2 regions of the Streptomyces sp. NPDC046805 genome follow, and region 2 is predicted to be linked to the other one. Evidence: predicted binding sites of a transcription regulator. Region 2 holds the regulator's gene; the other holds the start of a gene.
The links. The regulator HrcA, encoded in region 2, represses chaperone genes, less so after heat shock. The targets are predictions, from matches to a motif close to TTNGCACTCNGNNNNNCNGAGTGCNAA.
Positions count from the first base shown of each region.

Region 1: groL (chaperonin GroEL) is a predicted target of HrcA. The motif match lies at 5,656-5,682, and genes of this name have one in related genera.

Region 1 covers NZ_JBEYYC010000014.1:173,123-187,630, forward strand. The annotation lists gene ABZ910_RS17565 (DUF899 family protein) at 1-629, shown strand, start outside; gene ABZ910_RS17570 (NADH:flavin oxidoreductase) at 705-1,829, opposite strand; gene ABZ910_RS17575 (hypothetical protein) at 2,041-3,714, opposite strand; gene groL (chaperonin GroEL) at 3,870-5,492, opposite strand; gene ABZ910_RS17585 (cold-shock protein) at 5,797-6,000, opposite strand; gene ABZ910_RS17590 (MoaD/ThiS family protein) at 6,431-6,706, opposite strand; gene thrC (threonine synthase) at 6,703-8,007, opposite strand; SAM riboswitch class I at 8,026-8,169, opposite strand; gene ABZ910_RS17600 (glucosyl-3-phosphoglycerate synthase) at 8,329-9,273, shown strand; gene ABZ910_RS17605 (trehalose-6-phosphate synthase) at 9,346-10,779, shown strand; gene otsB (trehalose-phosphatase) at 10,767-11,633, opposite strand; gene ABZ910_RS17615 (DUF3263 domain-containing protein) at 11,697-11,939, opposite strand; gene ABZ910_RS17620 (extracellular solute-binding protein) at 11,977-13,224, opposite strand; gene ABZ910_RS17625 (ROK family protein) at 13,352-14,296, shown strand; gene nagA (N-acetylglucosamine-6-phosphate deacetylase) at 14,296-14,508, shown strand, end outside.
Region 2 covers NZ_JBEYYC010000006.1:172,740-187,247, forward strand. The annotation lists gene ABZ910_RS09540 (SpoIIE family protein phosphatase) at 1-1,152, shown strand, start outside; gene hemW (radical SAM family heme chaperone HemW) at 1,194-2,426, shown strand; gene ABZ910_RS09550 (Uma2 family endonuclease) at 2,527-3,105, shown strand; gene ABZ910_RS09555 (DUF3097 domain-containing protein) at 3,083-3,952, opposite strand; gene ABZ910_RS09560 (MBL fold metallo-hydrolase) at 3,984-4,721, opposite strand; gene hrcA (heat-inducible transcriptional repressor HrcA) at 4,888-5,904, shown strand; gene dnaJ (molecular chaperone DnaJ) at 5,905-7,053, shown strand; gene ABZ910_RS09575 (nitronate monooxygenase) at 7,244-8,326, shown strand; gene ABZ910_RS09580 (16S rRNA (uracil(1498)-N(3))-methyltransferase) at 8,323-9,072, shown strand; gene ABZ910_RS09585 (VOC family protein) at 9,091-9,483, shown strand; gene ABZ910_RS09590 (hypothetical protein) at 9,569-10,135, shown strand; gene ABZ910_RS09595 (PDZ domain-containing protein) at 10,181-13,474, shown strand; gene ABZ910_RS09600 (histidine triad nucleotide-binding protein) at 13,569-13,922, shown strand; gene ABZ910_RS09605 (ribonuclease Z) at 13,929-14,508, shown strand, end outside.

The DNA of each region.
Region 1 (14,508 bases), on a different contig from region 2:
CCATGACCGAGGTCGACCCGTCGACTCCGCTCGTCGGAGCCGACGGGAAGGTCCCCCTGATCGACGTCTTCGAGGGCCGTACCCAGCTGTTCGCGTCGTATCACATGTGGCACGACGGCCGCCCCGCCGCCGACCAGTGCGAGGGCTGCACCTTCTTCACCGGCTCGGTCCGCGAACTGTCCTGTCTGCACCAGCGCGACGTCACTTTCGCCGCCTTCTGCCAGGGCCCCTTCGAGGAGTCCGACCGCTACCGCCGCTTCATGGGGTGGGACATGCCCTGGTACTCCGTGCCCGTCGAGTCGCACGAACGGCTCGTCGCCGGCCGCCACTTCGGAATGAAGGCGTGCTACCTGCGCGACGGGGACCGCGTCTACGAGACGTACTGGACCACCGGCCGAGGGGTCGAACCCATGGCGCCGTCCTACGGCATCCTCGACATGACCGTCCACGGGCGGCAGGAGACCTGGGAGGACTCCCCGGCGGGCTGGCCGCAGCCGTATGAAACCCGTGGCCAGCAGTTCCGTATGAACGGACGACCGACCGCGCAATGGTCCCGGATCGCCGCCGGGCACGACGACGAACTCCACGGCGAAGAACCCGGCACGGGCGGCTCGGGCTGCTGCGGCTGACCCCGGACAGCGCGTGGGTGGCACCCCATCGACCCCGGGGTGCCGCCCACGTACAGACTCACGTACCGAGTGACGTCAGCTCAGCGAGCGCAGCGCCCCCGCGTCGTAGGCCGCCAGCTCGTCGAACCGTCCGCCCAGGACCTTCGCCGCCCACTGCGGGTCCTGGAGCAGGGCGCGGCCGACGGCGACCATGTCGAACTCGTCGCGCTCCAGGCGGTCCAGGAGGTTGTCGATGTTGGCCGCCGGGGCGCCCTCGCCCGCGAAGGCCTGGATGAAGTCGCCGTCCAGGCCGACCGAGCCGACGGTGATGGTGGGCTTGCCCGTCAGCTTCTTCGTCCAGCCCGCGAGGTTGAGGTCCGAGTCCTCGAACTCGGGCAGCCAGTAGCGGCGGGTGGAGGCGTGGAAGGCGTCGACGCCGGCCGCCGCGAGCGGGGAGAGGAGCGCGTCCAGCTCCTCCGGGGTCTCGGCGAGGCGGGCCTTGTAGTCCTGCTGCTTCCACTGGGAGTAGCGGAAGAGGACCGGGAACTCGGGGGAGACCGCCGAGCGGACCGCGGCCACGATCTCCGCCGCGAACTTCGTACGGGCCACCGGGTCGCCGCCGTACGCGTCCGTGCGGCGGTTGGTGCCCGCCCACAGGAACTGGTCGACGAGGTAGCCGTGGGCGCCGTGGATCTCGACGCCGTCCATGCCGATGCGCTCCGCCGCGGCGGCGGCCTCCGCGAAGGCGGCGATCACGTCGTCCAGGTCCTGCTGGGTCATGGTCTTGCCGGTGGGCTCCGCCCCCTCGGCGGCGAGGCCGGACGGGCCGACGGCGGGGGCGCCCGGGAACGGCGAGGTGTCGCTCGCCCGGTCCGTGATGCCGACGTGCCACAGCTGCGGCACGATCGTGCCGCCCGCCGCGTGCACGGCCTCGGCGACCTTCGACCAGCCTGCCAGCTGCTCCTCGCCGTGGAAGCGCGGGACGCGGCCGCTGAATCCCGCCGACTCGTGGCCGACGTAGGTGCCCTCGGTGACGATCAGACCGACGCCCGCGGCGGAGCGGCGGGAGTAGTACGACACCACGTCCTCGCCGGGGATGCCGCCCGGGGAGAACTGGCGGGTCATCGGGGCCATCACGATGCGGTTCGGAACGGTCAGGCCGTTCACGGAGACCGGGCGGGACAGGATCTCTGCTGCGCGGGTCGCGGCGGGGGCAGTCACGGCAGGGGGCTCCTCGGGAAGGGTTCGGTCAGCCGGGCATTCCAGACAGTATGTGCGCACGCATTTACCGTCCCTCAGCATCAACCGGACCCTCTGGCATGACATTCCGCCGTCCCGCGATCCCCTCCTGTGACTCCGGCCACGTCCGAGGGCGGTACTCCCCCGCTGTCGCCGGGGAGTACCGCCCTCGCAAGAGAGAAAAAGGGGACGGCTACGGCTGTGCCGCGATGCTGCTCAGCTTGTGGGCGTAGAGCACCCGGCCGCACTGGGACGGTTCGACGAACCCGCCGCCCACGTACGGGTCGGTGGGATCGTCGTAGCAGCTCGGGTCCTCGAAGTTCTCCCGGTGCTCGGTGACCGACCACAGCAGCGGCGCGGCGCCGGTGGCGGTGCCGTGCTCGACGTACATGTCCTCAGGACCGACGGCGGTCGGGATCTCGTTGCCGTTGGTGAGCAGCGAGCCGCCGGTGATGGTGGCGCGCCAGAGGCTGCCGCTGTCGTAGAGGTGACTCTGGTTCAGATAGAACTTGCCCTGGTACTTCGCGGCGCCCTGGTTGCCGTCCTTGGGCAGGAAGTTGCCCCATGCGGAGACGTCACTGATGCCGCCGCTGCTGCTGATCTCGCCCGTCGTGCCGTTCAGCGGGATGCCGGCGATGCGGCCGGTGGAGGGCTTGGACTGGTTGCTGTGGTCCTTGTCCTGACCGGGTCGGCAGTACTCGCCCATGACCAGCTCGTCGGGGGTGGTGCTGCGGTCCAGGGAGAGGTACGAGTCCTTCGGGGCGCCGATGTCCTCGCACCAGGTGATCGACGTGCCGTCCTGGTACTTGTTCTTGTTGTACTGGGGCTGCGCGAACTTCCAGGTGGCGACCTGAGGCATCACATAGCGGTAGCCGTAGCTGTACCAGACGTTGTTCTGCCGGCCGACCTGGCGGGTGTCCTGGACGTTGCTGGTGAGACCGTCCTGCGTGGGGTCGTCGACGGTCGCGTCCTGGTCGGGGTTGAGGTCCATGATGTCGCGCATGTCGAAGACCCGGATGCCCGCCATGGTGTCCGCGACGTACAGGTAGTTGCCGTACCAGACCATGCCGCCGGCGTGGATGCCCTTCTGCAGCGGGTCCTCGTCGGCGTGCACCGCGTCGAAGGAGATGTGGTTGAAGCTGTTGTAGTACGGCCAGACCAGCAGGACATGGCGGTATTTGTTGGTGTCCGGGTCGAGGAAGGTGATGCGGACACCCTTCTCGTTGCAGGAGTCCGGCTCGCTGGACTGACAGACGCCGTCGCCCTTGGTGCCGTCGGGCCAGTCGTTGTCCCGTCCCGGGTTCCAGGCGTCGTACGACCCGACGGTGATCGGGCGCTTGACGCCCCAGTACTCGTCGTCCTGCGCGTCGGAGACTCCGCTGACCGCCTGCGGGATCCACTCCTTGGTGGTGGCGTCGTCGCTCTGCCAGCAGTACTTCGTGGTGGGGGCGAGCGGGGTGCCGCGGTCGCCGGATCCGAAGGGGTCGGTGGTGCAGTCGATGCCGGTGGTGGCGGTGCGGTTGGCCTGGGTCATCAGGTCCTGCACGCCCTGCTTGTAGAGGGCGGCGTCCAGGTCCGCGATACGGCCGCTGAGGTCGCTGCCCTGGATCATCTGGAAGTCGGCGGGGTCGGTGGAGCCGCCCGGAGCGCCGAAGGTGTGCGGGTGCATGACGGTGCCCGGGTCCGCGTAGTCGGGCTTGGGCTCCTGGGTCCAGGTGCTGTTGTGACCGTGCCGCGGTGCGTGGGAGGAGTGCCGGGCCTTGGGTGTGTGGTCGTCCGCGTGCGCGGGCGAGGCGAGACCGGTGGCGGCGAGAGCGATGAGGGCGCAGGCCGTCAACCATCTGTGTCGGGTGGGTAGTTGAACCACTGTCATCTCCGTGAGTCCAGTTGCGGATGAGCGGAACTGGTGATTCAACAGAGGACAGTTGTCATGGGCAAGGCAATAATGCGCCGAGGGCGGCACCCCCTGTCGTCAGGGGGTGCCGCCCTCGGCAGCAGTGGACCGGGTCCGAGCCGTCAGGCTCAGAAGTCCATGTCACCGCCCGGCATGCCGCCCGGAGCGGCCGCGGCGGCCTTCTCCGGCTTGTCGGCGATGACGGCCTCGGTGGTGAGGAACAGCGCGGCGATGGAGGCGGCGTTCTGCAGCGCGGAACGGGTCACCTTCGCCGGGTCGATGATGCCCTCGGCGATCATGTCGACGTACTCGCCGGTGGCGGCGTTCAGGCCGTTGCCGACGGGCAGGTTGCGCACCTTCTCGACGACGACGCCACCCTCCAGGCCACCGTTGACGGCGATCTGCTTGAGCGGGGCCTCCAGGGCGAGCTTCACGGCGTTGGCGCCGGTCGCCTCGTCACCCTCCAGGTCGAGCTTGTCGAAGACCGGGGAGGTCTGGAGCAGGGCCACGCCACCGCCGGCGACGATGCCCTCCTCGACGGCCGCCTTGGCGTTGCGGACGGCGTCCTCGATGCGGTGCTTGCGCTCCTTGAGCTCCACCTCGGTGGCGGCACCGGCCTTGATGACCGCGACACCGCCGGCGAGCTTCGCCAGGCGCTCCTGCAGCTTCTCGCGGTCGTAGTCCGAGTCGCTGCCGTCGATCTCGGCGCGGATCTGGTTCACGCGACCCTGCACCTGCTCGGCGGAGCCGGCGCCGTCGACGATGGTGGTCTCGTCCTTGGTGACGACGACCTTGCGGGCGCGGCCCAGCAGGTCGAGACCGGCGTTCTCCAGCTTGAGGCCGACCTCCTCGGAGATGACCTCGCCGCCCGTGAGGATGGCGATGTCGCCGAGCATGGCCTTGCGGCGGTCACCGAAGCCCGGGGCCTTGACGGCGACGGACTTGAAGGTGCCGCGGATCTTGTTGACGACCAGGGTCGACAGGGCCTCGCCGTCAACGTCCTCGGCGATGATCAGCAGCGGCTTGCCCGACTGCATGACCTTCTCCAGCAGCGGGAGCAGGTCCTTCACCGAGGAGATCTTGCCGTTGTAGATGAGGATGTACGGGTCGTCGAGGACGGCCTCCATACGCTCCATGTCGGTCGCGAAGTACGCCGAGATGTAGCCCTTGTCGAAGCGCATGCCCTCGGTGAGCTCGAGCTCGAGACCGAAGGTCTGCGACTCCTCGACGGTGATGACGCCTTCCTTGCCGACCTTGTCCATGGCCTCGGCGATGAGGTCACCGATCTGGGTGTCGGCGGCGGAGATGGAGGCCGTGGAGGCGATCTGCTCCTTGGTCTCGACGTCCTTGGCCTGGTCGAGCAGGGCGGCGGAGACGGCCTCGACGGCCTTCTCGATACCGCGCTTGAGGGCCATCGGGTTGGCGCCGGCGGCTACGTTGCGCAGGCCTTCCTTGACCAGGGCCTGGGCGAGCACGGTCGCGGTGGTCGTACCGTCACCGGCGACGTCGTCCGTCTTCTTGGCGACTTCCTTGACCAGCTCGGCGCCGATCTTCTCGTACGGGTCCTCGAGCTCGATCTCCTTGGCGATGGAGACACCATCGTTGGTGATCGTGGGGGCGCCCCACTTCTTCTCGAGGACGACGTTGCGGCCCTTGGGACCGAGCGTCACCTTGACGGCGTCCGCGAGCTGGTTCATGCCGCGCTCGAGGCCGCGCCGCGCCTCCTCGTCGAACGCGATGATCTTGGCCATGTGAAGTGGTCCCTCCAGGACTGGGGGTGATTACTTCGGACCGCGCCCGCGCCCGCGACGGACGGCTCGCCGGCCTTGTGGTTCCTTGCCCCACCCGGCCTGCGGGCCTCACCGACCCGGTCCTTCATTGTCACTCTCACCTTCAGAGTGCTAACGCCAATGATTAGCACTCGGCATGGTCGAGTGCAAGCGGCTATGAGGGTTTGAGGGCGGTTCAGCCACGCGCGGCGGGCGCGGCGGCCGGCCCCCGGCATGACGAAGGGCCCGCACCCAGCCGGGTACGGGCCCTTCGCGACAAGAACGTTCAGGCGGTGACGCGAACCATGTCGGCCTGCGGGCCCTTCTGGCCCTGCGAGATCTCGAACTCGACCCGCTGGCCCTCTTCCAGGGTGCGGTAGCCGTCCATCTGAATCGCGCTGTAGTGGACGAAGACGTCCGCACCACCGTCGACCGCGATGAAGCCGTACCCCTTCTCCGCGTTGAACCACTTGACGGTGCCCTGAGCCATGCCTAACTCCCCTATTACTGGCCCTTGCACAGATCCGCACTTCGCGGATCCGGGTCAGACCTCACCCCTCACGCTTTGGGGGCGTGCGCCGGAACGCGTCGACCGCGGCTGAATGTATCTGCCCAACTGCCGTCTGCAACAGGTCAATCGGACGAGAATTCTGGACGCGTACGATCCGGAATGTGGCGAGAATTCACCGAAATTCAGGGCAAGTCGGGCCCCACAAAAGGAACAAATGCCGCGAAGAGCGCGCGCAGTTTGGCTACTTCTCGTCAGGTGTGCGGCAAGAATCCATGGCTTGCGCCCCGGAGATCGGGAACGCGTTCCCCAACTGTACCGCGCTCAATCACGCTGAATTGCCCCCTCCGTTTCTCTCACGGAGGGGGCAATGCGACGCACCATCGGTAACCGGAGTTACCAAAGGTAATGATCAACCGCCGGCGACCGCCGGAATGATGGAGACTCCCGCGCCGTCCGGGGTCACGGTCTGAAGGCCCTGCTCGAAACGGACGTCGTCGTCGTTGACGTACACGTTGACGAAGCGGCGCAGTTTGCCCTGGTCGTCGAGGACCCGGGCGGCGATGCCGGTGTGGTTCTTCTCCAGGTCGGCGATGACGTCGGCGAGGGTCGCGCCGTCGGCGTTCACCTCGGCCTCGCCGCCGGTGTAGGTGCGCAGGATGGTGGGAATGCGGACGGTCACGCTCATGCGAGGCCAGCCTCTCGGAAGGAGTCGAGGTTCGGGCGGATGGTCGCGGTCAGCCCGGTGCCGGCCACCGCGTCCAGGGTCTTGAGGCCGTCGCCGGTGTTGAGGACGACGGTCGTCTTCGTCGGGTCGAGCACGCCGCTGTCGATCAGCTTGCGGGTGACGCCCACCGTCACACCGCCCGCCGTCTCGGCGAAGATGCCCTCGGTCCGGGCGAGCAGCCTGATGGCGTCCACGATCTGCTCGTCCGTCACGTCCTCCACCCCGCCGCCGGTGCGGCGCGCGATGTCGAGGACGTAGGGGCCGTCGGCCGGGTTGCCGATGGCGAGGGACTTGGCGATGGTGTCCGGCTTCTGCGGGCGGACCACGTCGTGACCGGCCTTGAAGGCCGTCGACACCGGCGAGCAGCCCTCGGCCTGCGCGCCGAAGATCCGGTACGGCCGGTCCTCGACCAGCCCGAGCTCGATGAGCTCCTTCAGCCCCTTGTCGATCTTCGTGAGCTGGGAGCCGGAGGCGATGGGGACGACGATCTGGTCGGGCAGGCGCCAGCCGAGCTGCTCGCAGATCTCGTACGCGAGCGTCTTGGAGCCCTCCGCGTAGTACGGCCGGAGGTTGACGTTGACGAAGCCCCAGCCCTCGCCGGCCGGGTCGCCGATCAGCTCGGAGCAGAAGCGGTTCACGTCGTCGTAGTTGCCCTCGATGCCGACGAGGTCGCCGCCGTAGACCGCGGCCATGACGATCTTGCCCTGCTCCAGGTCGTGCGGGATGAACACGCAGGAGCGGAAGCCGGCCCGGGCCGCGGCGGCGCCCACCGCACCGGCCAGGTTGCCGGTCGAGGAGCAGGAGAGGGTGGTGAAGCCGAAGGCGCGGGCGGCCTCCAGGGCCTGGGCGACGACGCGGTCCTTGAAGGAGTGCGTCGGGTTGCCGGAGTCGTCCTTCACATACAACCCGCCGGTGACGCCGAGTTCACGGGCCAGGTTGTCGGCCTGGACGAGCTTGGTCCAGCCGGGGTTGATGTTGGGCTTGTCGGCCACGTCCGCCGGGACGGGGAGCAGGGGCGCGTAGCGCCAGATGTTCGCGGGGCCCGACTCGATGCGGCGGCGGAGTTCCTCGGTGTCGTACGCCGAGAAGTCGTACGCGATCTCGAGCGGGCCGAAGCACTCCTCGCAGGCGAAGACCGGACCCAGCGGCACGCGGTGCCCGCACTCGCGGCAGCTCAGGGCGGCGGCGGGGCCGAGGTCGACGGAATGATCGAGGGATCGCGTGGGGTTGGCAGTGGTGGAAACGACAGTCTGCACAGCCATGTGAGGCGAGGCCCTTTCTCCTCATCTTCCTCACGACGCATCTCGCCGTGAGACGGATTTGGCACCTTCCCAAGCCGGGAGCCTCGCTGGATAAGACGAGTACCGGCCGGAGGGTTGCCGGGGCTTCATCGGGCCGTGTCCCTCTGCCCCTCTGGATGAGCTGTATGCGGTTGTGAACGCCGGTGACCCCCGACATGCGATGGTCATCCGCGTTGTTCAAGACTGTAACCGAAGGCCAGGACAGTTGAGAGAGACGTCCGAACCGCGAGATGGATCACACGGGGCACAGGTGTGATCACGAACAGTGAGGATCCGCAGACCGTGCTGGAAGAAGTCGAGCGCTGGCTGAGCACCCGCTCCTGGTCCGTGACCGACCGGCCGCTCCACCAGATCCTGGCGGCCAAGCAGCGCACGGGGCAGTCGGTCTCCGTCGTGCTGCCCGCGCTCAACGAGGAGGAGACGGTCGGCGACATCGTCACCGTGATCCGCCACGACCTCGTGGAGCAGGCCCCGCTCGTCGACGAGATCGTCGTCGTCGACTCGGGATCCACCGACCGCACCTCCGAGGTGGCCGCCGCCGCGGGCGCGCGGGTCGTGCACCGCGACGAGATCCTGCCGCGCATACCCGCCGTGCCCGGCAAGGGCGAGGTGCTGTGGCGGTCGCTGCTGGTCACCACGGGGGACATCGTCTGCTTCATCGACGCGGACCTGAAGGAGTTCTCCTCCGACTTCGTCTCCGGGATCGTGGGCCCGCTGCTCACCGACCCGGAGGTGGACCTGGTCAAGGCGATGTACGACCGTCCGCTCGGCGGGGCGGCCGGGCAGGGCGGCCGGGTCACCGAGCTGATGGCCCGTCCGCTGCTGAACATGCACTGGCCGCAGCTGGCCGGGTTCGTGCAGCCGCTGGGCGGCGAGTACGCGGCGCGCCGCTCGCTCCTCGAGCAACTGCCGTTCCCCGTCGGATACGGCGTCGAGCTGGGCATGCTGGTCGACGCCCTGCACCTGGTGGGCCTGGACGCGCTGGCCCAGGTCGACGTGGGCGTGCGCAAGCACCGGCACCAGGACGGGCAGGCACTGGGCCGGATGGCAGCCGCGATCTATCGCACCGCACAGCTCCGGCTGGCCCGCGGGCATCTCGTCCGCCCGGCGCTCACCCAGTTCGAGCGGGGCGAGGAGGGCTTCGAGCCGCGCACCTACTCGGTGGACACCGAGGAGCGGCCGCCGATGGTGGAGATCGCGGAGTACGCCTCGCGCCGGGTGGCCTGATCGTTCGCGCGGCGGCTGTCGAGCGGCCGTATACGAGTTTGAGGGTTTACGGGCCGGGCTAGGTTGACGCGTATGGCTTCAACGCACGGTGCCGAGGTGCTGGTCGCGTCCAATCGCGGCCCGGTTTCGTACGAGGTGCGCGAGGACGGCGCGCTGCACGCCAAGCGGGGTGGCGGCGGGCTGGTCTCCGGGCTGTCGGCCATCGGGCCGCACACGGACGCGGTGTGGGTGTGCGCCGCGCTGAGCGACGCCGACCGGGAGGCCGTACGGCGCTCCCACGGCGGGCGGCGGCTGTCCGCGGACGTCACCGGCGGGCAGCAGGTGCGGATGCTCGACATCGACGCGACGGTCTACGCCGACGCATACAACGGGATCGCCAACTCCGTGCTGTGGTTCGTCCACCACATGCTCTACCAGACCCCGCTGGAGCCCGTCTTCGACGCGGAGTTCCGGCGGCAGTGGGCGTCGTACGAGGCCTACAACCGGGCGTTCGCCGAGGCGCTGGCCGAGGAGGCCGCCGACGGTGCGGAGGTCCTCGTGCAGGACTACCACCTGGCGCTGGTGCCCCGGATGCTCCGCCAGCTCCGTCCCGACCTGCGCATCGGGCACTTCTCACACACGCCCTGGGCGCCGCCGGAGTACTTCCGGCTGCTGCCGGACGACATCGCGGCCGAGCTGCTCGGCGGAATCCTGGGCGCGGACCGGGCGGCTTTCCTGACGCAGCGCTGGGCGGACGCGTTCACCGACTGCTGCCATGCCGTGCTCGGGCCCGGCATCCCCTCCGGCACCCGGATCGGGGTGCACGGCCTCGGCGCGGACGCGGACTTCCTGCGGGCGCGGGCGCACCGGCCGGACGTGACCGAGCGGATGGCGGCGCTGCGGGCCGAGATCGGCGAGGGGCGCAAGGCGATCGTCCGGGTCGACCGGACCGAGCTGTCCAAGAACATCGTGCGCGGACTGCTGGCGTACCGGCAGCTGCTGGAGGACCACCCGGAGTGGCGCGAGCGGGTGGTGCATCTGGCCTTCGCCTACCCGTCGCGGCAGGACCTGGCCGTGTACCGCGCCTACACGGCGGAGGTCCAGCGGCTCGCCGCGGAGATCAACGACCAGTACGGGACGCCGGGTTGGACGCCGGTGGTGCTGCACGTCAAGGACGACTTCGCGCGCTCGCTCGCCGCGTACCGGCTGGCGGACGTGGCGCTGGTCAACCCGATCCGGGACGGCATGAACCTGGTCGCCAAGGAGGTGCCGGTCGTCTCCGACGAGGGCTGCGCGCTGGTGCTCTCGCGGGAGGCGGGGGCGTACGAGGAGCTGGGCGAGGACGCGCTGACCGTCAATCCGTACGACGTCGTGGGTACGGCCCAGGCCCTGCACCGGGCGCTCACCATGCCGCACGACGAACGGGCCGAACGCACGAAGCGGCTGGCCGCGGCGGCGACGGCGCTTCCCCCGGCGCAGTGGTTCCTGGACCAGTTGCACGCCCTGGAGGACGATCAGTCCAGCTGATCGGCCAGCGCCTTCAGCAGGCGTACGACTCCTGCCGGGCCGTCGACCACCAGGTCGGCGCGCTCGGCGAGTTCGGTCACCTCGGAGCTGCCGCTGCACACGAGCAGGCCGGGGACGCCGTCGGAGCGGAGCTTGTCGACGGCGGCGTAGGCGGGCAGGTCGCCGAGGTCGTCGCCGGCGTACAGGACGGACGCGGCGCCGATCTCGCGCGCGTACTCCAGGAGGGCGGCGCCCTTGTCCATGCCGGGCGGGCGGAGTTCGAGGACCAGCCGGCCCGGCTCGACGATCAGGCCGTGCCGGGCGGCGAGGTCGGCGAGGGGTTCGCGGAGGGCCTCGTAGGCGGCCTGCGGGTCCTCGGCCCGGCGGGTGTGCACGGCGAGGGCGCGCCCCTTCTCCTCGATCCAGGTGCCGTGCCAGGCGCCGATCCGGTCGAGGAAGCCGGGCAGTTCCGCCCGTACGGCGGCGACGCCGGGGTGCGGGGCGGGGGCGCTGACCGTGGCGGTGACCGCGTCCCAGCGTTCGGCGCCGTAGTGGCCGAGGACGACGAGGTGCTCCAGCCCGGGCACGCCGGCGAAGCCTCCGTGCCGTACGGCGACCCCGGCGGGCCGTCCGGTGACCACGGCGACGGCGGCCACCTTCGGGGCGAGGGCGGCGAGCGCGGACACGGCGTCGGGGTGGGCGCGGGCCTGCTCCGGGTCGGCCACGATCGGCGCCAGCGTCCCGTCGAAGTCCAGCCCGATCACGGCGGAGCCCGGCCGTGCGAGCAGCGCCGCGAGCCCCTCCCGCCCGGCCTGGGTCACGGGCACCGGCAGCGCGCCCTCGGATCCGGTCGAGTCCGTCGTATGGGTACCCATACGAACGACCTTATCCAGGCGGGCGGCGGTGCACGCATGGCGACGCGGAGCGGGGAGCCCGGCTCAGCGCTCCGAGCGGCGGGTGTCGCGGACTCTGCGCAGGCGGTTGACCGTGACCGGGTCGTGGGCCAGGGCCCGCTCGTCGTCCAGGAGGGCGTTCAGGAGCTGGTAGTAGCGGACGGGGGCGAGGCCCAGTTCCTCGCGTATCGCCCGCTCCTTCGCGCCGGGGCCCGGGAAGGAGCGGCGCTCCAGGGCGAGGATCGCCTTCTGCGGTGGGCGGAGTTCTTCCGGCCTGTCCCGTTCCATGTTCTGCACCGTAACGCCGGGCACCGACAGCGGCGGCTCAGTTCGTGGCGCGGCTGTCCGCCGTGGCCGCGTCCGCCTGGAGGCGGCTGAGGACGGTGGCCGGGCTGGCGCCGGGGGCGACGGCCTGGCCGATGTTCTTCTTGATGGCGGCGCTGGTCTCGGCCCAGGTGGTCTTGCCGGCCGGGTAGAGCTCGGAGTTGGCGAGCTGGCTCAGGAAGGGGTGGAGGTCCTTGTCCCGCCCGGCCGTGGACATCGTGTCGGACGCCGACGTGGTGACCGGCAGCAGTCCGTACTCGCGGGAGAAGTCCAGGACGTTCTTCTCGCTGTAGACGAAGTCCAGGAAGTCACCGACCTCCTTGGCGTGGTCGTTCTGCTTGAAGGCCATCATCCAGTCGGTGACGCCCATCGCGGACTTGGCCGTCCCGGTCCGCCCCGGCATCGGCACCATGCCGAACTTCACGCCCTGCTGCGCGGCCTGGCGGATCAGCGTGGGATGGCCGTTGAGCATGCCGACCTGACCCTTGGCGAAGGCGGCGAAGGCGTCGGCGCGGTTGAGCCGGCCCGGCGCGACCGGTCCGGTCAGTCCCTTGGCCACGAGGTCGTTCTTGATCCAGTCGAAGGTCTGGATGTTCTGCGTGGAGTCGAGGGTGTAGGTACCGATGGAGTTGGTGTAGCCGTCGCCGCCGCTCAGCAGCCACTGCATGGTCTCGGCCTGGGCCTCCTCGGGCCCGAGCGGCAGCGCGTACGGGTACTTCACGCCCTGGGCCTTGAGCGCGGCGGCGTCGGAGGCCAGGGCGCTCCAGGTGGTGGGCGGGGTGATGCCGGCCTTCGCGAACAGGTCCTTGTTGTAGAAGAGCACGCGGGTGGAGGCGGCGAACGGGATGCCGTACTGCACGTGGTTGACCTGGCCCGCGTCGGCGAGCTGGGGCAGCAGGTCGGCCTGGACGGGGATGGAGAGCAGGTCGGAGGCCTGGTACAGCTTGCCCTTGGCCGCGTAGTCCGCGTAGGCGCCGATCTGCGCGAGGTCGGGCGCGTGGCCGGCGTCGACCATCGCCTTGACCTTGCGGTCGACGTCGTTCCAGGAGTAGACGCTGACGTCGACCCTCACATCGGGGTGCCGGGCCTCGTACGCCTTGGCCAGCTTGTCCCAGTACCTCCGGGAGCTGTTGGCCGGCGAGTCGCCGTAGTCGGCCGCGACCAGCTTGAGGGTCACGTCGGGTGAGTCCACGCTGCTGCAGCCGCCGAGGGCCGCCGTCATGCCCAGCGCGGACACGGCCGCGATCATTCCTGCTCTACGCCGACCCACTGATAGTGCCCCAACCCGGTGTTTCATCTCTCAACAATGGACCCGTAAGGTCTACATCACGTGAGTGGACTAGACCTCTTTCGGGTCGGCGGTCCACACTGGTCCGGTGAGACATGTCATCGCGCTCGACGTGGGCGGCACCGGGATGAAGGCCGCCCTGGTCGGTCCGGAGGGCGAGCCGCTGCACCGCGCCCGGCGGGCGACCGGGCGCGAGCGCGGGTCCGACGCCGTGGTCGGCAACATCCTCGACTTCGCCGCCGAGCTGCACGCGTACGGCGCGGAGCACCTCGGCGGCCCGGCCGCCGCCGTCGGGGTCGCCGTCGCCGGTGTCGTCGACGAGGCGCGGGGCATCGCCGTCTACTCGGCCAACCTCGGCTGGCGCGACGTACCCCTGCGCGACCTGCTCGCGCGGCGGCTCGGCGTGCCGGTGGCCCTCGGCCACGACGTGCGCACCGGCGGGCTCGCCGAGGCCCGGCTCGGGGCGGGCCGGGGCGCGGACCGGTTCCTGTTCGTCGCGCTCGGCACCGGGCTCGCCGGGGCCATCGGCCTGGACGGCCGGATGGAGGCGGGCGCGCACGGCTCGGCGGGCGAGATCGGCCATGTCGTCGTACGGCCCGGGGGCAGCCCGTGCCCGTGCGGGCAGCGCGGCTGCCTGGAGCGGTACGCGTCCGCGGCGGCGGTGAGCGAGGCATGGGCGGCGGCCTGCGGCGACCCGGACGCGGGCGCGGCCGACTGCGCGAAGGCCGTCACGTCCGGCGACCCGAACGCGACGCGGGTCTGGCAGGACGCGGTGGACGCGCTGGCCGACGGGCTCGTCACCGCGCTCACCCTGCTGGACCCGGGCCGGCTCGTCATCGGCGGCGGGCTGGCCGAGGCGGGCGACACCCTGTTCACACCGCTGCGGGACGCCGTCCGACGCCGCGTCACCTTCCAGCGACTGCCGTCCATCGTCCCCGCCGCCCTCGGCGACCTGGCCGGATGCCTGGGCGCGGGGCTGCTCGCCCAGGACCTGCTGACGACCACTGCGACGACTCCGGAGGTAACCGCCTGATGGCCAAGATTCTGACCGGTGCCCGAGTGGTGCTGCCCACGGGAGTCGTGCCGGACGGGCAGGTGATCGTCGACGGCACGCGGATCGCGGGCGCCGCCCCGGCGCACGCCGAGGTCGTCGACGTCAGCGGCCACTGGCTGGTCCCCGGCTTCGTCGATCTGCACAACCACGGCGGGGGCGGCGCCTCCTTCTCCTCCGGGACCGCCGGCGAG
Region 2 (14,508 bases):
GGCGGCTGGGGCGACGGGACCGGAGGGGCCGGGCCGCGGCTGGCCCGGGTCTGGCACGGCAGCGAGAACCGCATGGAGGAACTGCGCCGGGCCCTGGAGAAGGACCCGCCGTGCCCGCGGGACGACGCACTGCGGTCCGGACCCGAGCCGTACCCCTGGCCGGGCGAGGCGCTCGGCCCGGGCGGCGCGCACGGCGCCGCGCTCGCCTACCGGCTGATCGCGGGCGGCCGGCCGCTGGGCACACTGGTCATCGGGCGGTGCGGGCTGCCGTGCTTCCCCGACGAGATCACCGGGCTCGTCGAGGACCTCGGCCGCCGGGTCGCCCTCGCCATCGGCGCCGCCCGCCAGTACGAGCGCCAGGCCACCATCAGCGCCGTGCTGCAACGCGGGCTGCTGCCCGGCGCGGTCGCCGAGATCCCCGGGCTGCGCAGCGCGCTCGTCTACGAGCCGTGCGACAAGGGCGGCCCCAGCGGCGACTTCTACGACCTGTTCCCGGCCGGCGACGGCCGCTGGTGCTTCGCCGTCGGCGACGTGCAGGGCAAGGGCCCGGAGGCGGCCGTGGTGATCGGGCTCGCCCGCCCCTGGCTGCGCCTGCTCGCCCGCGACGGCTACCGCGTCGCCGACGTCCTCGACCGCCTCAACCAGCTCCTCCTCGACGACGCGACCGAGGCGGCGGACGCGGCGGCCCGCGCGCTGGTGGCCGCGGGCGGTCGTGCCGTGGCCCCCGGCGACGGTCCCCAGACCCGCTTCCTCTCCCTGCTCTACGGCGAACTGGTCCCCTTCGACGGCGGCGTCCGCTGCACCCTCGCCTCCGCCGGTCACCCGTTGCCGCTGGTCCTCGGACCCGACGGCGAGGTCCGCACGGCCGCGCAGCCGCAGACCCTGCTCGGGGTCGTCGAGGACGCGACGTACACCAGCGAGACCATCGAGCTGGGGCCGGGCGACAGCCTGCTGTGCGTCACCGACGGGGTGACCGAGCGGCGCTCCGGCTCCCGCCAGTTCGACGACGGGGACGGGCTGGCGCAGGCGCTCGCCGGGTGCGTGGGACTGAGCGCCGAGCTGATCGCGGAGCGGATCAGACGGCTGGTGCACGAGTTCGGCGGACGGCCGCCGGAGGACGACCTGGCGCTGCTGGTGCTGCAGGCCGAGTGACGCGCTCCGGAGCTTCCCCGCCGGTGCTGGACAATGAAGGCATGCCTTCCGCTCTCCCCGACGGCGAGCCCGTACCCGCCGACGGCACGCTGCCCGCGTCCGCGCTCGCCGGGGCCGCCGACCGACCTCTCGGGTTCTACCTCCACGTCCCGTACTGCGCGACCCGCTGCGGCTACTGCGACTTCAACACCTACACCGCCACCGAGCTGCGCGGCACCGGCGGCGTGCTCGCCTCCCGCGAGAACTACGCGGACACGCTGACCGACGAGATCCGCCTGGCCCGCAAGGTGCTGGGCGACGACCCGCGCGAGGCCCGCACGGTCTTCGTCGGCGGCGGCACGCCCACCCTGCTTCCCGCCGCGGACCTCGTACGGATGCTGGCGGCGATCCGCGACGAGTTCGGCCTGGCGGCCGACGCCGAGATCACGACGGAGGCGAACCCGGAGTCGGTCGACCCCGCCTACCTGGAGACCCTGCGGCAGGGCGGCTTCAACCGCATCTCCTTCGGCATGCAGAGCGCGAAGCAGCACGTGCTGCGCGTGCTGGACCGCACCCACACGCCGGGGCGTCCCGAGGCATGCGTGGCAGAGGCGCGCGCGGCCGGCTTCGAGCACGTCAACCTCGACCTGATCTACGGCACCCCGGGCGAGTCGGACGACGACTGGCGCGCCTCCCTGGACGCGGCGCTGGGCGCGGGCCCCGACCACATCAGCGCGTACGCGCTCATCGTCGAGGAGGGCACCCAGCTCGCCCGCCGCATCCGCCGGGGCGAGGTCCCGATGACGGACGACGACGTCCACGCGGACCGCTACCTGATCGCGGAGGACCGGCTGTCGGCGGCGGGCTTCGACTGGTACGAGGTGTCGAACTGGGCCACGTCGACCGAGGGCCGCTGCCTCCACAACGAGCTCTACTGGCGCGGCGCCGACTGGTGGGGCGCGGGGCCCGGCGCGCACAGCCACGTCGGCGGGGTGCGCTGGTGGAACGTGAAGCATCCGGGCGCGTACGCGGCGGCGCTGGCCTCCGGCCGCTCCCCGGGCGCGGGCCGCGAGCTCCTCTCGGAGGAGGACCGCAGGGTCGAGCGCATCCTGCTGGAGCTGCGCCTGCGGGAGGGGGTGCCGTTGGAGCTGCTGCGCCCCGACGGCCTCGCGGCGTCGCGCCGGGCACTGTCGGAGGGGCTTCTGCAGGAGAAGCCGTACGGCGAGGGCCGCGCGGTGCTGACGCTGCGGGGGCGGTTGTTGGCGGACGCCGTGGTCAGGGACTTGGTGGACTGATCACTCCGGCGGGTGAATCCGTGCGGAACGCCGGTTCGGTCCCTAACCTGATTCGTAGGCTGCCGCCGACAGTACGCGGCGGATATGGAGGGTCACGGAGATGACCGCTGTGGACGAGCGCGGGATGACCAAGTTGTTCGAGGAGCTCGAGCCTCCCGAGGGTGTCAAAGTCGAGCTTCTCCGGGGGGAAATCGTGATGATGGCCAGCCCTGATCTGGTGCACAACGTGATCGTCGAAGAGGTGTTGGACCAGATTCCGCGCAAACGATGGGCCCGTCTCCAGACCCAGGACGTCGACATCCTCGACGAGGCCAGCGAGCCGGTGCCGGACTTGGTGGTCTTGGAGCGCGAAGCCATGCCAGGTTCAGGCCGACTTCTGCCGTGCTCGCTGATCACGATGGTCGTTGAGGTCGTCTCCAAGACCAGTGTCGCGCGAGACTACGAAGTCAAGCGGTCGATCTATGCTGCCGGCAAAGTGCCCGCCTACCTCATCGTCGACCCGATCATGGCCCAGTGCGTCCTGTTGACGAAGCCCGTCGGAGAGGGAGAGCGCGCCGACTACCAGGTGCAACAGGTCACGAAGTTCGGTGACCCGCTCCCGCTGGAGGTTCTGGGGCTCGAACTGGACACCGGGGACTTCGGAACGTTCCCCGGCGTCAAGCCCCACCGCTATCCGTAACGAAATCGATCAACTCCTCCACCCGCCCCAGAAGTTCCGGCTCCAGATCCTTGTAAGACCCCACCCGCCCCAGAATCCCCTGCCAGGCCGCCCCCGTGTTCTCCGGCCACTCCAGCGCCCGGCACACCCCCGTCTTCCAGTCCTGACCGTGCGGCACCCGCGGCCAGCCCGTGATGCCCAGGGACGACGGCTTCACCGCCTCCCAGATGTCGATGTACGGGTGGCCCACCACCAGCGCGTGCTCGGTCGTCACCGACTGCGCGATGCGCCACTCCTTCGTGCCCGGCACCAGGTGGTCCACCAGGACGCCCAGCCGTGCGTCCGGACCCGGTGCGAAGTCGGCCACGATCGACGGCAGGTCGTCGACGCCCTCCAGGTACTCCACGACCACGCCCTCGATGCGCAGGTCGTCGCCCCACACCTTCTCGACCAGTTCCGCGTCGTGCCGGCCCTCGACGTAGATGCGCCCGGCGCGGGCCACGCGTGCCCGGGCGCCGGGGACGGCGACCGAACCGGAGGCCGTACGGGCGGGACGTGGCGGAGCCGAGGACGACGGACGCACCAGGGTCACCACGCGCCCCTCCAGGAGGAAGCCCCGCGGCGCCAGCGGGAACACGCGGTGCTTGCCGAAGCGGTCCTCCAGGGTCACCGTGCCCGCCTCGCAGCGGATCACCGCGCCGCAGAAACCGGTGCCGGGCTCCTCCACCACCAGGCCGGGCTCCGCCGGGACCTCAGGGACGGGTTTCGGCCTCTTCCATGGCGGGGTCAGGTCGGAGGAATACGGACGGAGGCGCGGGCCCGAAGGGCCCTCGTTGGAAGGGTGGTGGCCGGAGACGGGCGGGCGCATTCGGATGACGATAGGAGAAGCGCCTGGGTGATCATGGCGACACGCCGAAACGCGCCGCCAGCTCGTCGCGCTGCCCGCGCACGAACTCCGCGTCCACCACCGCTCCGTGACCGGGTACGTACAGCGCGTCCTCGCCGCCCAGGGCCAGCAGCCGGTCCAGGGCCGCGGGCCACTGCGACGGTACGGCGTCGGGGCCCGCCTGCGGCTCCCCGGACTCCTCGACCAGGTCGCCGCAGAAGACGACCTCCCGGTCGCCCGGAGCCGCTCCCGGGACCAGGATCGCCAGGTCGTACGCCGTGTGCCCCGGGCCCACGTTCGCCAGCAGCGCCTGGCGGCCGCCGCCCAGGTCCAGCGTCCACTCGCCGGAGACCAGGTGGCGGGGCGGGGCGAGGGCGGCGGCCGCCTCCTCCGCGTGAGGGGCCGGAAGGCCGCCCCGGATCGCGTCCCGGCGCAGCTCCTCGCGCTCGTACGCGAACGCCGTGTCCATGCCCACCGCCGCGAACACCTCCGCGTCCGGGAACGCCGCCGCGCCGAAGACGTGGTCGAAGTGGGGATGCGTGAGAGCGAGATGGGTCACACGATGGCCGGCCAGTTCCTGCGCCCGCGCGCGGATCCGCGCCCCCTCCGCGAGGCTCGATCCCGCGTCCACGACGAGCGCCGAGCCCTCGCCGAGCACCAGCCCCGCCGTGCAGTCCCAGCCGGGCAGGCGGCACCGGCCGACCCCCGTGGCCACCCGCTCCCACCCGGCCTCTTCCCAAGTCACCGTCATACCGCGACGCTAGCGGTGAGCCCCGTACCGGGCGTGGCGCTGCGACGACCGGCCTTGCCTGTGCCGTACCCCTCGGCCGTACACTTGGCCGGGGAACGTTGGCACTCGTATGCACAGAGTGCCAGGTGACAGGCAACGGGGACGACGACTTCCGGAGGTGAGCGCGATGCTGAGCGAACGCAGACTCCAAGTGTTGCGCGCCATCGTCCAGGACTACGTCGGCACCGAGGAGCCCGTGGGCTCGAAGGCGCTCACCGAGCGGCACCGGCTCGGGGTGTCCCCGGCCACCGTCCGCAACGACATGGCAGCCCTGGAGGACGAGGGGTTCATCGCCCAGCCGCACACCAGCGCCGGGCGCATCCCCACCGACAAGGGCTACCGGCTGTTCGTCGACAAGCTCGCGGGCGTCAAGCCGATGAGCGGGCCCGAGCGGCGCGCGATCCAGAACTTCCTCGACGGGGCCGTGGACCTCGACGACGTCGTGGCCCGTACGGTACGGCTGCTCGCGCAGCTCACCCGGCAGGTCGCCGTCGTGCAGTACCCCTCCCTGACCCGCTCGACCGTGCGGCACGTGGAGCTGCTGTCCCTCGCGCCCGCGCGGGTGATGCTCGTGCTGATCACGGACACCGGCCGGGTCGAGCAGCGGATGGTTGACTGCCCGGCGCCCTGCGGTGATGCGACCCTGGCGGATCTGCGGGCCCGGCTCAACAGCCGGGTCGCGGGCCGGCGCTTCACGGACGTCCCCCGTCTCGTGGAGGACCTGCCGGATGCCTTCGAGGTCGAGGATCGCGGTACGGTCTCGGCGGTGCTCTCCACCCTGTTGGAGACACTGGCCGAGGAGAACGAGGAGCGGCTGATGATCGGCGGTACCGCCAATCTGACCCGCTTCGGACATGACTTCCCCCTCACCATCCGTCCGGTGCTCGAGGCGCTGGAGGAGCAGGTCGTGCTCCTCAAGTTGCTTGGAGAGGCCGGGGATTCGGGCATGACCGTGCGCATCGGGCACGAGAATGCTTACGAGGGACTCAACTCCACCTCGGTGGTGTCGGTGGGCTACGGTTCGGGCGGCGAGGCAGTCGCCAAGCTCGGCGTGGTCGGACCGACCCGCATGGATTACCCGGGAACGATGGGAGCGGTACGCGCAGTGGCACGGTACGTCGGACAGATCCTGGCGGAGTCGTAAGTGGCCACGGACTTCTACGCCGTTCTCGGCGTGCGTCGCGACGCGTCGCAGGATGAGATCAAGAAGGCCTTCCGTAGGCTCGCCCGCGAGCTGCACCCGGACGTCAACCCGGATCCGAAGACCCAGGAGCGGTTCAAGGAGATCAACGCCGCTTATGAGGTGTTGTCGGACCCGCAGAAGAAGCAGGTCTACGACCTCGGCGGCGACCCGCTCTCGCAGGCCGGCGGAGCCGGTGCGGGCGCGGGTGCGGGTGGCTTCGGAGCCGGGGGCTTCGGCAACTTCTCGGACATCATGGACGCGTTCTTCGGCACGGCGTCGCAGCGCGGGCCGCGCTCGCGCACCCGCCGGGGCCAGGACGCGATGATCCGGCTGGAGGTCGAACTCGACGAGGCGGCCTTCGGCACGACGAAGGACATCCAGGTCGACACGGCGGTCGTCTGCAACACCTGCAACGGTGAGGGCGCCGCGCCGGGCACGACCGCCCAGACATGTGACATGTGCCGCGGCCGCGGCGAGGTGTCGCAGGTCACCCGGTCCTTCCTGGGCCAGGTCATGACCTCGCGCCCGTGCCCGCAGTGCCAGGGCTTCGGCACGGTCGTCCCCACGCCGTGCCCGGAGTGCGCCGGCGACGGCCGGGTCCGCTCGCGTCGGACCCTGACCGTCAAGATCCCGGCCGGTGTCGACAACGGCACCCGCATCCAGCTCGCCGGTGAGGGCGAGGTCGGGCCGGGCGGCGGTCCGGCCGGCGACCTGTACGTCGAGATCCACGAGCTGCCGCACTCGACCTTCCAGCGGCGCGGCGACGACCTGCACTGCACGGTCACGATCCCGATGACGGCGGCGGCCCTCGGCACCAAGGTGCCGTTGGAGACGCTGGACGGCATGGAGGAGGTCGACATCCGGCCCGGCACCCAGTCCGGCCAGTCGATCCCGCTGCACGGCCGGGGCATCACGCACCTGCGCGGCGGCGGCCGGGGCGACCTCATCGTCCACGTCGAGGTCCAGACCCCGACCAAGCTCGACCCCGAGCAGGAGCGCGTCCTGCGCGAGCTGTCCAAGCTGCGCGGCGAGGAGCGGCCCCAGGGCCAGTTCCAGCCGGGTCAGCAGGGGCTGTTCTCGCGCTTGAAGGATGCGTTCAACGGTCGCTGATGCGAGCGGCCGGTGCGGCCGGGGGTCCGGGGGTCGCTCCCCGGGCAGGCACAGTCAGCCGGGTCGGCAGGGGCTGTTCTCGCGGCTGAAGGACGCCTTCAACGGGCGCTGATCCGCCCCGCCCGACAGGGGTCTGTGCCAAGGGACGGCCCGATTCGGACTTGTTCGGAGGACGTGACAACATGCCGTCATGTCCTCCGCACTGACCGATCTCTTCCCTCATCCGATCGTGCAGGCCCCGATGGCGGGCGGCGTCTCCGTCCCGCGGCTCGCCGCCGCCGTGTCCGAGGCGGGCGGCCTCGGGTTCCTCGCCGCGGGGTACAAGACCGCCGACGGTATGTACCAGGAGATCAAGCAGCTGCGAGGGCTCACGGGCCGCCCCTTCGGGGTCAACCTGTTCATGCCGCAGCCGGAGTACGCCGACGCCGCCTCGGTGGGCGTCTACGCCCACCAGCTGTCCGGCGAGGCCGCCTGGTACGGGACCGAGCTCGGCGACCCGGACAGCGGCCGCGACGACGGCTACGAGGTCAAGCTGGCCGTGCTCCTCGACAACCCGGTGCCGGTGGTCTCCTTCCACTTCGGCGTCCCGAGCCGCGAGGTCGTCGACTCCCTGCACCGCGTCGGCACCTTCGTCCTGGCCGCAGCGACCACGGTCGAGGAGGCCCTCGCGGTACGGCGCTCCGGCGCCGACGCCGTGATCGCCCAGGGCGTGGAGGCCGGCGGCCACCAGGGCACCCACCGCGACCACCCGGAGAACGACGGCGCCGGCATCGGCATCGGGCTGCTCTCCCTCGTCGCCCAGATCCGCGAGACCGTGGACATCCCCGTCGTCGCCGCCGGCGGCATCATGCGCGGCAGCCAGATAGCGGCCGTCCTCGCGGCGGGCGCGAGCGCCGCCCAGCTCGGCACCGCGTTCCTCGCCACTCCCGAGTCCGGCGCCAGCGACCTGCACAAGCAGGCGCTCACCAACCCCCTGTTCGCCCGTACCGAGTTGACCCGGGCCTTCTCCGGCCGCCCGGCCCGCGGCCTGGTGAACCGGTTCCTGCGCGAGCACGGCCGGTACGCCCCCGCCGCCTACCCCGAGATCCACCACCTCACCTCGCCGCTGCGCAAGGCCGCCGCCAAGGCCGGCGACGCGCAGGGCATGGCGCTGTGGGCGGGGCAGGGCCACCGGCTGGCCCGCGACCTGCCCGCCGGACAGCTGGTCCATGTGCTCGCCGGTGAACTCGCCGCCGCTCAGACGGCGTTGACGGCCGGAGGCGGTGCCCGATGACCGCTCCCGTCTTCGTCGTCGAACACCTCCCCGAGGGCGCCGCCGGACCGTACGTCCTCGACGGCCCCGAGGGGCGGCACGCGGTCTCCGTGAAGCGGCTGCAGCCCGGGGAGGCCGTCGTCCTCACCGACGGCGCCGGGCGCTGGGCGGAGTGCGAGGTGACCGGCACCGAGGGCAAGGACCGGCTCGTCGTCGACCTGCGCGAGGTCTGCGAGGAGCCGGTCGAGTCCCCGCGCATCACCGTCGTCCAGGCGCTGCCCAAGGGCGACCGCGGCGAACTCGCCGTGGAGACCATGACCGAGGTCGGCGTCGACGCCATCGTGCCGTGGGCGGCCTCGCGCTGCATCACCCAGTGGAAGGGCGAGCGTGGGCTGAAGGCGCTCGGCAAGTGGCGGGCCACCGCCCGCGAGGCCGGCAAGCAGTCCCGCCGGGTCCGCTTCCCCGAGGTCGCGGACGCGGCAACGACCAAGCAGGTGGCCGAACTTCTCGCGCGCGCCGACTTCGCCGCCGTGCTCCACTCCGACTTCGAGACCGTCAGCGAACCGCTCGCCACCGCCCAACTCCCCACCGAGGGCGAGATCGTGCTGGTCGTCGGCCCCGAAGGCGGCGTGTCCACCGAGGAGTTGGCGGTCTTCCAGGAGGCGGGGGCCAAGGCTTACGTTCTCGGGCGTAGCGTGCTGCGCACATCGACCGCGGGAACCGCCGCGGCGGCGCTGCTCCTGGGCCGTACCGGCCGCTGGGACTGAGAACGGGAAGCGAACCTCATGGAACTCGCCCAAGTCCGCCTGCTCGTCACCGACTTCCCCGCCTGCTACCGCTTCTACGCCGAGATCCTCGGCCTGAGGCCGCAGTCCGGCGCGACCGAGGGGCCGTACGAGAAGTTCAGTCCCGCCGCCGGCTCCGCGGGCATCGCCCTGCAGGACCGGGCGATGATGGCCGAGCTGCTCGGTGAACTCGGCGACACGGCGACCGGGCACCGCTCGCTGGTCGTGCTGCGCGTCGACGACCTCGACGCCTACTGCGAGCAGATCGCCACGCGCGGCGGCGTCCTCGTGCACGGCCCGGCCCCGCTGACGGACCGCATGCGCGTCGCCCATCTCAAGGACCCGGAGGGCAACCTCGTGGAGCTCCAGGAGTGGCTGCTGCTGCGCGGCTGATGCCACGCGAGGGTGATGCGCCCGAACGCGTGAGTGGCCGTATGTGCCCTACCGCCCCGCTCGGGTCGGTGGCACGCTGCCCTGTATGGGGGCATCGAGGTGCATTCGGCGCCGGTCGCGCGGGACGCGGGCGGCGGCCGTGGCGGGGATCGGCGTGCTGGCCGTCGGCACGCTCGCGGGCTGCAAGGCGGGGGATGTGAACTCCGTGACGGTGGCGTACACCACCGACCGGACCGCGACGGCGGAGCTTCAGCGGAAGCATGTCGACGTGCGCTGGCTCAGCTGCACCGGCGACTACGGCAGGGCCGCCACTTCCACACGTACGCCGTCGCCCTCCGAGACGGCCGCCGTCTCCGTCGACTGCCAGGGGCAGACCAAGGACGGGCGCAAGATCACCGTCACCGGCAAGGTCACCCGGGCCGTCGGCGGGGCGTGCGTGCGCGGCGATCTGACCGCCGAGGTGGGCGGCAAGGAGTGGTTCCACGTCCGGGGCCTCGGCAACTGCGACGCGACCCCCGGCCCGGGCTTCAGCCCGCCCGCCACCCACCGGCCTCCGGGCGGAGGGCAGCCCGGACCCACCGTCACCGTGACCGTCACCCGGACCGTCTGGTGCAAGGGTGATCCCCAGTGCTGGCCGGTCGAGGGCAAGTGATCGGAACCGGGTCCACGGGCGCGGTTCGGTGCGTAGGGTGACCGGATGACTGGGGCCACAGCGACGGGTTCGGCCGGGGCGTCGGGTGCGACGGGGTCGGCCTCGTATCTCCGATTCCCGCATCTGCACGGCGACTTGGTCGCCTTCACCGCCGAGGACGACGTGTGGCTCGCGCCCCTCGACGGCGGCCGGGCCTGGCGGGTCAGCGCCGACAACGTGCCCGTGACCCAGCCCCGCATCTCACCCGACGGCACGACCGTCGCCTGGACCTCCACCCGCGACGGCGCCCCCGAGGTGCACATCGCGCCGGTGACCGGCGGACCCGCCAATCGGCTGACGTACTGGGGGAGTTGGGGCACCCGGGTGTGCGGCTGGACCCCCGACGGAGAGGTCCTCGCGCTGAGCGCCCAGGGCCAGCCCAGCCTGCGTCGTACCTGGGCGCACGCCGTCCCGCTCGACGGCGGCCCCGCGACCACCCTGCCCTACGGGCCCGTCGGCGACGTCGCGTTCGGGCCGTCCACGGTCCTGCTGTCCGCGCCGATGGGCTGCGAGGCCGCCTGGTGGAAGCGCTACCGGGGCGGTACGGCGGGCAAGTTGTGGATCGACAGGGACGTCCGCGACGGTGAAGGTGCCGGGATATCCGGGGAGTTCGTACGGCTGCACGAGGAGCTGGACGGGAACATCGAGTACCCGATGTGGGTGGGGATGGTCCCCCCTGATCGAGCGGAGCCGAGATCTTGGGGGAGGATCGGCTTCCTGTCCGACCACGAGGGCACCGGCGCCGTCTACTCCTCGCTCGCCGACGGATCCGACCTGCGCCGCCACACCCCCCTCGACGGCTTCTACGCCCGGCACGCCGCTACCGACGGCCACCGTGTCGTGTACACGAGCGCCGGTGAACTGTGGCTGCTCGACGACCTGGAGGGCGCCGAGCCCCGGCGGCTCGACATCCGGCTGGGCGGATCGCGCGTCGACCTGCAGCCGTACCCGGTGGACGCGGCACGCTGGTTCGGGGCAGCGTCCCCCGGCCACACCGCGCGCGGCAGCGCGGTCTGTGTGCGCGGCGCCGTCCACTGGGTCACCCACCGCTCCGGACCCGCCCGCGCGCTCGCCGCCCGGCCCGACGTCCGGGCCCGGCTGCCGCGCACCTTCCGCGCCGACGGCGAGGAATGGGTGGTGTGGGTGACGGACGCCGAGGGCGACGACGCCCTGGAGTTCGCCCCGGCGACCGGCCTCGCCCCCGGCGCGATCCCCAGACGCCTCGCCGCCGGACAGCTCGGCCGGGTGCTCGCCCTGGCCATGGCACCCGACGGCAGCCGGGCCGCCGTCGCCGCGCACGACGGACGGCTGCTGCTCGTCGAACGGGAGACCGGCGAGGTGCGCGAGGTCGACCGCAGCGAGGACGGCAACGTCTCCGGGCCGGTCTTCTCCCCCGACTCGGCGTGGCTCGCCTGGGCGCACCCCGGCCCGCGCCCCCTGTCCCAGCTCCGCATCGCCCACACCACCGACCTGTCGGTCACCGAGGCGACCCCGCTGCGCTTCCAGGACTACGCGCCCGCCTTCACCCACGACGGCAAGCACCTCGTCTTCCTGTCGACCCGCTCCTTCGACCCGGTCTACGACGAGCACGTCTTCGACCTGGCCTTCGTGGTCGGCGACCGCCCGCACCTGATCACCCTGGCCGCGACCACGCCCTCGCCGTTCGGCCCGCAGCGCCACGGCCGCCCCTTCGAGACACCCGACCGGGACGAGACCCCCGACAGCGAGGGCACCCCCGCGACCCGCGTCGACCTGGAGGGCCTCGCCGACCGGATCGTGCCCTTCCCGGTCGAGGCCGCCCGCTATTCCAACCTGCGCGCCGCCAAGGACGGCGTGCTGTGGCTGCGGCACCCGGTGCGCGGCGTCCTCGGCGCCTCCCGCGCCACCCCCGACGACCCGGACCCCAAGACAGAGCTGGAGCGCTACGACCTCGCCCAGCGACGGGTGGAGCATCTCGCCGCCGACGCCGACCACTTCGAGGTCAGCGGCGACGGCAAGCGCGTCCTGCTGTGGGCCGACGGCCGGCTCAGGGTCGTACCCGGCGACCGCCGGGCCGCCCCCGACGACGACGGCGACACGAGCGTCACGGTCGACCTCACCCGGGTGCGGCAGAGCGTCGACCCGGCTGCCGAGTGGCGCCAGATGTACGACGAGGCCGGGCGCATCATGCGCGACCAGTTCTGGCGGCCCGACCTGGGCGGCGTCGACTGGGACGGCGTCCTCGACCGCTACCGCCCCGTCCTCGCGCGCGTCGCTACCCACGACGACCTGGTCGACCTGCTGTGGGAGGTGCAGGGCGAACTCGGCACCTCGCACGCCTATGTCCAGCCGCGCGGCCCATACGGTGACGGGGCCCGGCAGGGCCTGCTCGGCGCCGACATCTCCCGCCACCCGGACGGCAGTTGGCGCATCGAGCGCATCCTGCCCTCGGAGACCTCCGACCCCAACGCCCGCGCCCCCCTCGCCGCGCCCGGTGTCGCGGTGCGCGCCGGGGACGCGATCGTGGCGGTCGCCGGGCACCCGGTCGACCCCGTGACCGGACCGGGTCCGCTGCTCGTCGGCACCGCCGGAAAGCCGGTCGAGCTGACCGTCTCGCCCGCCGGTGGCGGCGACCTGCGCCACACGGTGGTGGTGCCCGTCGCCGACGAGGAGCCCCTGCGCTACCACGCGTGGGTCGCCGGCCGGCGGTCCTACGTCCACGAGCGCTCCGGCGGCCGGCTCGGCTACCTCCACGTGCCCGACATGCAGGCCCCCGGCTGGGCCCAGATCCACCGCGACCTGCACATCGAGGTCGCCCGTGAGGGACTCGTCGTCGACGTCCGGGAGAACCGCGGCGGGCACACCTCCCAACTCGTCGTGGAGAAGCTGGCCCGGCGGATCGTCGGCTGGGACGTGCCGCGCGGGCTGCGGCCCGCCAGCTACCCGCGGGACGCGCCCCGCGGGCCCGTGGTCGCCGTCGCCAACGAGTTCTCCGGCTCCGACGGCGACATCGTCAACGCGGCGATCCGCGCCCTGGGCATCGGGCCGGTGGTCGGCACGCGCACATGGGGCGGTGTGATCGGCATCGACTACCGGTACCGGCTGGTCGACGGCACACAGGTCACCCAGCCCAAGTACGCCACCTGGCTGGAGGGTTACGGCTGGGACGTGGAGAACCACGGGGTGGACCCCGACGTCGAGGTGGTGATGCGACCGCAGGACTGGGCGGCGGACCGGGACACACAGCTGGACGAGGCGATCTCGCTGGCGCTGGCCTCGCTGGAGTCGACGCCGGCGAAGACGCCGCCCGAGTTGCCGTGACCGTGCGGGGGTTCCGCGCACACCGGACGGGCTGGTTTCCCCTCACCCTCGCTACCATGCACCCGTACCGGATCATCCAGTGTGAGGAGGCCTGATGGCAGGGGAGCCGCAGGAGGACTGCCTGTTCTGCAAGATCGTCGCAGGACAGATCCCGGCGACCATCGTCCGTGAGACGGAGACGACCGTCGCCTTCCGGGACATCAACCCCCAGGCACCCACCCACGTCCTGGTGATCCCGAAGGTGCACTACCGGGACGCGGCCGAACTCGCCGCCGCCGAACCGGCCGTCGCCGCCGACATACTGCGCGAGGCGCGGGAGGTCGCCGACGAGGACAAGCTGGAGAGCTACCGCCTCGTCTTCAACACCGGCAGCGGTGCCGGCCAGACCGTCTGGCACGCCCACGCGCACGTCCTCGGCGGCCGCGGCATGCAGTGGCCCCCCGGGTAAGTCGCCGTGTCCGTCCGTGAACTGGTGGTCCTCGGCACCGCCAGCCAGGTTCCCACCCGGCACCGCAACCACAACGGCTACCTGCTGCGCTGGGACGGCGAGGGAATCCTCTTCGACCCCGGCGAGGGCACGCAGCGCCAGATGCTGCGTGCCGGGGCCGCCGCGCACGACCTGAACCGGATCTGCGTCACGCACTTCCACGGCGACCACTCGCTGGGCCTGGCCGGTGTCATCCAGCGGATCAACCTGGACAGGGTGCCGCACGAGATCACCGCCCACTACCCGCGCTCCGGGCAGCGCTTCTTCGACCGGCTGCGGTACGCGACCGCCTACCGCGAGACGGTCGCGCTCACCCAAGCCCCGGTCGACGCCGACGGCGACCTCGCGGTGACCCCGTCGTACACCCTGGAGGCCAGGAAGCTGTCCCACCCCGTCGAGTCCTACGGCTACCGGCTCGTGGAGCCCGACGGGCGCCGCATGCTGCCCGAACGGCTCGCCGCGCACGGCATCAAGGGCCCCGACGTCGGCCGGATCCAGCGCGAGGGGGCGCTCGGGGGCGTGACTCTCGACGAGGTCAGCGAGGTGC